Mangrovibacterium diazotrophicum: one gene and its partner. The protein of the gene in region 1 interacts with the protein of each later gene in a pairwise test. Links are inferred from orthologs where the notes say so. Each region holds a gene or a part of one and is shown in the gene's direction. Other genes may lie near its edges.

Region 1 (3,600 bases):
GATGGGATCTGTATTACCTGTGTCCGGTGAGTCAGTTGCGGAGTCGCCTCCTTTACTGCAGGAGTTTAGGTAGAAGGGGGAGACAAACAAAATGCTTCCACCAACAGCTACTTTCGATACAAATTCGCGACGTTTCATAAGGGGTAAATTAATTAGGTTGATGTTTAAAAGCTTAAAAATACCGGGTGTTGCGCTTCAAATTTTAGATTTATTTTGAAGCTTTCTAAATAAACGGTGGGTGGTCTTTAAAAGTTTAAATTCGTAATAGAATTCAAGACATTTGTTAAACTTTAAAATCAACCATTTGTTAAAGTTTGAAACTTTTTAAAACATAAGGTCGGAATTATCTAACTCTACAAAATGGATAAATATTCTCAAGTTGGAAATCAAGAAATTGCCGCAGTTGATGAGCTTTACCAGGATTATCTGAGAGATCCTGCAAGTGTAGACGAGAGTTGGCAGAATTTCTTCAGAGGCTTTGAATTAGCACGTACAAATTATCAAAGCAAATCGGAATTCTCAGGAAGTAATATCGATAAAGAATTCGCGATTCTGAACCTCATCCACGGTTACCGCCAACGCGGACACCTGTTTACCAAAACAAACCCGGTACGCGCCCGTCGCAAGTATCGTCCAACCCTGGATATTGAGAACTTCGGACTCGAAAAGAATGATCTGGAAAAAGTATTCCAGGCAGGTAACAGCATTGGAATTGGCCCGGCCAAATTAAAAGATATCATCGCGCATCTGGAAGCAACCTATTGCGACTCTATTGGTGTTGAATATCAATATATTCGTCACCCGGAGATTGTGGAGTGGATGCAGACAAAAATGGAGAGTTCGAAAAACTCGCAATCATTTACCGACGAAAAAAGAAAACACATTTTCTACCATCTCAAAGTGGCTGTCGGCTTCGAAAGTTACATTCATAAGAAATTTGTTGGTCAGAAGCGCTTTTCGCTCGAAGGAGCTGAAAGTTTGATCCCGGCACTGGACGCTGTCATTGAGCACGGAGCAGAGCTCGGCATCAACGAATTTATTATCGGTATGGCTCACCGCGGGCGATTGAACGTGTTGAGTAATATTATGAAGAAGCCTTATCAGAATATCTTTAAGGAATTCTATGGTACTGAATACGAGGAAGATATTTCGATGGGTGACGTGAAATATCACCTGGGCTTTGAAAACACGATTAAATCGGATGCAGGGAAGGACGTCAAACTGAGTCTTGTACCAAACCCTTCGCACCTGGAAACAGTAGCCGGATTGGTGCAGGGGATGGCGCGCTCACGCATTGATTCGCTTTACAACCGCGATTACAATAAATTAGCGCCAATCGTTATTCACGGCGATGCTGCAATTGCAGCGCAAGGGATCGTTTATGAGATCATCCAGATGTCGCAGCTGAAAGGCTACAAGACTGGTGGTACAATTCACCTGGTTATCAATAACCAGGTTGGTTTCACCACAAACTATCTGGATGCTCGTTCAAGTACCTATTGCACCGACGTTGCAAAAGTGACTCGCTGCCCCGTTTTCCACGTAAACGGCGACGATGTTGAAGCATTGATTTATACGATAAAACTGGCAATGGAGTATCGTCAAAAATTCCACTCGGACGTTTTCGTTGATATTCTTTGCTACCGAAAATACGGACACAACGAGGGGGATGAACCACGTTTCACACAACCATTGTTGTACAAAGCTATCGCGAAGCACAAAAACCCACGAGATATTTATGCTGAAAAGTTGTCATCTCTGAATATTATGAGTTCGGAGGAAATCAACCAGGAAGTTGTGAATTTCGACAATTACCTGGACGAGATGTTCCATGAGTCGGAGAAAATAGACAAGCTGAAAATCAAACAGTTTTTGGTTCAGGAGTACGAAAACTTTGTGAAACCGGGTAAAACTGACTTCACGGATCGTATCGATACGACTGTGTCGAAAGAAAAGCTGCTGCATTTGGGTGAGAAACTGACCACATTGCCTCAGGATAAAGTCTTCTTTAACAAGGTGAACCGTATTATTTCGGACCGAAAAATGATGCTTTCAGATAACAAGCTGGACTGGGCAATGGCAGAATTGCTGGCTTACGCGAGTTTGTTGGATGAAGGTTACCCGGTTCGTCTAAGTGGTCAGGACTGTGAGCGCGGGACCTTCGCGCACCGTCACGCTGCTTTTGTGGTGGAAGATATGGATGAGAAATACTTTCCGTTGAAAAACATTTCGCCTAGCCAGGGTCCATTCCATGTTTACAACTCTCACCTGTCAGAGTATGGTGTCATGGGATTTGAATACGGTTACGCGATGGCTCAGCCAAATGCTTTAACAATTTGGGAAGCTCAGTTTGGAGACTTTTCAAACGTGGCTCAGGTAATCATTGACCAATACATTACGTCAGCAGAAGAGAAGTGGGGCTTGATGAATAACCTGGCGTTGTTCCTGCCACACGGATACGAAGGGCAGGGGCCCGAGCACTCAAGCGGACGAATTGAGCGTTTCCTGACCTTGGCAGCCAACAACAATATGCAGGTCATCGTGCCTTCAACTCCGGATAACCTTTTCCACTTGTTGCGTCGTCAACTGTTGTGGGGAACACGTATGCCGCTGATTGTGTTTACACCGAAAAGCTTGTTACGTCACCCGTTGGTTAGCTGTACGCTCGACGAGTTGTCGCATGGTGGATTCAAAGAGGTGATCGACGATCATATCGCAAAACCAACCCAGGTAAAACAAATTGTCTTCAGTAGCGGCCGTCTCTATTACGATCTTTTAAAAGCCCGTGTGGATCGGGGAGATGAGTCAACAGCTATTGTTAGAATTGAGCAGTTGTACCCATTGCCAACCGACCAAATAGAAGCGGTATTGGCAAAATACAAAAAGGCAAAACGTGTTATCTGGGCTCAGGACGAACCGGAGAATATGGGGGCATGGCCTTTCTTACAACGCAAATTAAAACACCTGAATTTAGAATTAGCAGCGAGACCGGAAAGTGGTACTCCAGCCGGAGGATTAATGAAACAACATAATCTGCGCCTCGAAAAAATTATGAATACAATATTTAGCGAAGCAATTTTCGCTTGAAAAAATAAAAAATCATGATTATTGAGATTAAAATACCTACGCCCGGTGAGTCGATAACTGAGGTGGAGTTAGGTAAATGGCTTGTTGAAGATGGTAGTGTCGTTTCAAAAAATGAAGAAGTTGCTGAAATTGAGTCCGATAAGGCAACGCTGACACTCGTCGCTGAAGAATCGGGCAAAATTAGTTTTAAAGTTCAGGAAGGCGATACGGTTGCTGTTGGCGAATTAGCCTGCACGATTGATACAGATGCGGCGGGAGAACCGACAGCGAGTGCACCTCCTGCAAAAGAAGAACCCAAAAAAGAAGCAGCTCCTGCGGCCAAAGAAGAGCCGAAAAAGGAAGTTGGTGCTTCGAAAGATCAGCCCAAAATTAAGACAACAGCGGTTGCCCGGGAGATGATGGAAGAGCATCATTTATCGGTGGATGATATCATTCACGGACTGCAACGAATTGGTAAGAAGGAGGTTGAAGCAGTTGTAAGTCAACCGGCGGCAGCACAGCCAGTGGTTGAAA
Region 2 (3,307 bases), on another replicon or contig:
TCGACAGCCGTGCGGATGAACTGCTTTTCTTCCTTCAACCACGGGTGTTCGGCTTCGTCGGTCACGCTCATCGGGCCACCCATAATTACCAGCCGGTCGAAGCTGTCGAGTGGGGGAAGGATGGAGTTCGCTTCGTAAAAACGGGTGTAGTTTACGCTGCAGTTGTTGGCTGCAAACCATTCGGTGAGGGCGGCCGGGCCTTCAAAAGGCACATGCTGTAAAACGTGGATGCGGAGTGGGTTCATGGTTTTTTATTTGGATATCCGAAGGTATAAAATCGCGCCCGAAGTTTGCAGCGCCGCTTTCGTCGAATTAACGGTTTCTTTAGATGTTTCTGTTATCTTTGCACTTCAAAATTTTTGGAATCTCGATTCACAGGAATTATTTGTAGGGGCAAATTGGCGCAAGTAGCAGCCGATTCAACTCTCCCATTCCGGCTATGGCCGGAATCTCCCTCCCTTGGAAAGGGAGGGCCGGGGTGGGTAATTCTTCGTAACGGGAACAAAAAGAGACTCAATTTTAAAAAGGGCTTATGATTTCGGTTGACCAGTTGGTGGTGAGTTTTGGTGGTTTTGATTTGTTTAAAGGCGTGTCGTTCCTGATTACGCCCAAGGACCGTATCGGTTTAACCGGTAAAAACGGGGCCGGCAAGTCGACCATGCTGAAGATGTTAGCGGGTAAGCAAAACCCGAGCGAAGGAACCATCTCGATGCCGAAAGATGTACGCATTGGTTACCTGCCGCAGCACATGGTGGTGTCGAACGACAAGACGGTTTTCGAGGAAACCAGAACAGCTTTCGACGAGATCCTGTCGATGAAAAACGAGATCGACAGCCTGAACCACGAAATTGCAACCCGCGAGGATTACGAATCGGACAGCTACATGAACCTGATTCACCGGGTAACCGACCTGAATGATCGTTACCTGATGTTTGGCGGGAATAACATGGAAGCCGAAATTGAGCAAACCCTGAAAGGTTTGGGTTTCGAGCGGAAGGACTTTACGCGCCACACGTCGGAATTCAGCGGGGGCTGGCGCATGCGGATCGAGTTGGCAAAAATCCTGCTCCGCCGGCCGGATGTGTTTTTACTCGATGAGCCGACCAACCACCTCGACATTGAGTCGATCCAGTGGCTCGAAGATTTCCTGAGCAGCTACAGTGGTGCCGTGGTGCTGGTTTCGCACGACCGCGCCTTCCTGGACAATGTTACTAACCGGACGGTTGAGATTTCACTCGGCCGCATTTACGACTATAAAGCCAACTACAGCAAATACCTCGAACTGCGCAAGGAGCACAAGGAGACGCAGCTGGCAGCCTACCGCAACCAGCAAAAGCTGATTGAAGAGACGGAGCAGTTCATCGAGCGGTTCCGCTACAAAGCTACCAAGGCTGTGCAGGTTCAATCGCGCTCGAAGATGCTCGAAAAGCTGGACCGTATTGAGGTGGAAGAAGAAGATAATTCGCGCCTGAACATCAAGTTTCCGCCGGCGATCCGGTCGGGTACTGTGGTGGTTGAATGTAAACACCTGTCGAAAAGCTACGGCAATTTCGAGGTGTTGAATGATATTGATTTGGTGATTGAGCGGGGCGATAAAGTCGCTTTTGTTGGAAAGAACGGCGAAGGAAAAACAACCCTGGCGAGGGTAATTTTGAGCGAGCTGGAACACACCGGTGAGCTGAAGATTGGCCACAATGTGAAGGTGGGCTACTTTGCCCAAAACCAGGCCCAGCTGATGGATGAAAACCTTACTGTGCTGGAAACCATCGACCAGATTGCTGTAGGCGATGTTCGCACCAAAATCCGCGATATTTTGGGGGCTTTCATGTTCTCGGGCGAAGATGTGGATAAGAAAGTGAAGGTGCTTTCCGGTGGCGAGCGCACCCGTTTGGCCATGATCCGTTTGATGCTGGAGCCGGTGAACTTCCTCGTGATGGACGAACCGACCAACCACCTGGACATGCGCTCGAAAGAGATGCTGAAAAACGCTTTGGCCGAATACGACGGAACCGTGCTGGTTGTATCGCACGACCGTGAATTCCTGGATGGTTTGGTGAAGTGCGTTTACGAATTCAAGAATAAGAAAGTGAAGCAGCACCTTGGCGGTATCTACGATTTTTTGCAAAAGAAAAAGCTGGAATCGCTGAAAGAGCTGGAGCAGAAAGTACCGAACGCTTCACAATCAGCGAAGCCGGAGGAAAAGAAAGTTGCACAACAGGAAAGTACGCTGAGCTACGAAGAGCGGAAGGAAATCAATAAAGCCATCAGCAAACTCGAAAAGTCGGTTGAGCAATCGGAAAACGAGATTGCCCGCCTTGAGGATGAGATCGCGGCGATGGATGAAAAAATGGCCAATCCTGAAAGCATGAGCGATCCGTCCATCTTTGAGCAATACGAAAAGCTGAAAAAGGATTTGGAAGCGGTGATGGAACAGTGGGCCGAATACACCGAAGAGCACGAAAATTTGCTGAAACAAAAGACCTGGTAGAAGGAAGGTAAAAGGCAGAAGTCAAAAGTAGAAAGTATAAAGTCAAAAGTAAAAAGGAGTTGGAGTCGCAGTGGCAGTCGCAGTTTTTAGGTAGCGAATTTGGAATTTGAAACCTGGAACTCGTAACTTGAAACTCATAACTCGAAACTCTCAGAACATCATAACTCGCACAAAATGTATAACAGAGACAGAGCACCAAAGCAAAAGTCGGACGATATGATTTTCGGTATCCGTGCCATAATCGAAGCCATCAATTCGGGTAAAGAAATTGACAAGGTATTATTGCAAAAAGGGGAGCGGGGAGACCTTTTCAAAGAGGCGTTCGATCTGATTCGCCAGCATGAAATTCCTTTTCAGTATGTGCCGGTTGAAAAACTGAACCGCATTACCCGAAAAAACCACCAGGGGGTGATTGCTTTTGTGTCTCCCGTCACTTTTTATGATATTGAAAATTACCTGCCTACTTTGTTTGAAGAAGGTAAAAACCCGGTGATCCTGGTGCTTGACCAGGTAACGGATGTGCGCAACTTTGGTGCGATTGTTCGTACGGCAGAGTGTGCCGGTGTGGATGCTGTTTTGGTTCCGGATAAAGGTGCCGCGCGCATCAATGCCGATGCAGTGAAAACCTCGGCAGGAGCTTTGCACCTGGTGCCGGTTTGCCGTACAAAAGACCTGAAAAAATCGGTTCTTTACCTGCAACAATCAGGCTTGAAGATTATCGCGGCAACTGAAAAGTCGTCGGAAAATTACATCAAAACCGATTACAGCGGACCGGTAGCAATTGTAATGGGATCGGAAGAGTTTGGAATTGATCGCCAG

What was found.
Region 2: the proteins of BC643_RS02165 (region 1) and BC643_RS23215 interact in binary tests that used the Escherichia coli proteins (3 or more experiments, as listed by UniProt). The link is inferred for Mangrovibacterium diazotrophicum from one-to-one orthologs.

The regions. Positions count from the first base shown.
Region 1 is NZ_RAPN01000001.1:506,927-510,526, reverse strand. What follows is about bases 13-3,287. They hold BC643_RS02165 (2-oxoglutarate dehydrogenase E1 component), read left to right. Parts: upstream 13-360; coding sequence 361-3,087; downstream 3,088-3,287. Other genes in these bases: odhB (2-oxoglutarate dehydrogenase complex dihydrolipoyllysine-residue succinyltransferase), read left to right, coding at 3,102-3,287; BC643_RS02170 (QcrA and Rieske domain-containing protein), read right to left, coding at 13-138. Outside these bases: more of BC643_RS02170, read right to left, coding at 1-12; more of odhB, read left to right, coding at 3,288-3,600. UniProt on the Escherichia coli protein: E1 component of the 2-oxoglutarate dehydrogenase (OGDH) complex which catalyzes the decarboxylation of 2-oxoglutarate, the first step in the conversion of 2-oxoglutarate to succinyl-CoA and CO(2).
Region 2 is NZ_RAPN01000006.1:226,107-229,413, reverse strand. Bases 29-3,010 are described here. They hold BC643_RS23215 (ABC-F family ATP-binding cassette domain-containing protein), read left to right. Parts: upstream 29-532; coding sequence 533-2,488; downstream 2,489-3,010. Other genes in these bases: rlmB (23S rRNA (guanosine(2251)-2'-O)-methyltransferase RlmB), read left to right, coding at 2,663-3,010; BC643_RS23220 (type 1 glutamine amidotransferase), read right to left, coding at 29-245. Outside these bases: more of BC643_RS23220, read right to left, coding at 1-28; more of rlmB, read left to right, coding at 3,011-3,307. UniProt on the Escherichia coli protein: Genetic data indicate it may be involved in ribosome assembly or function.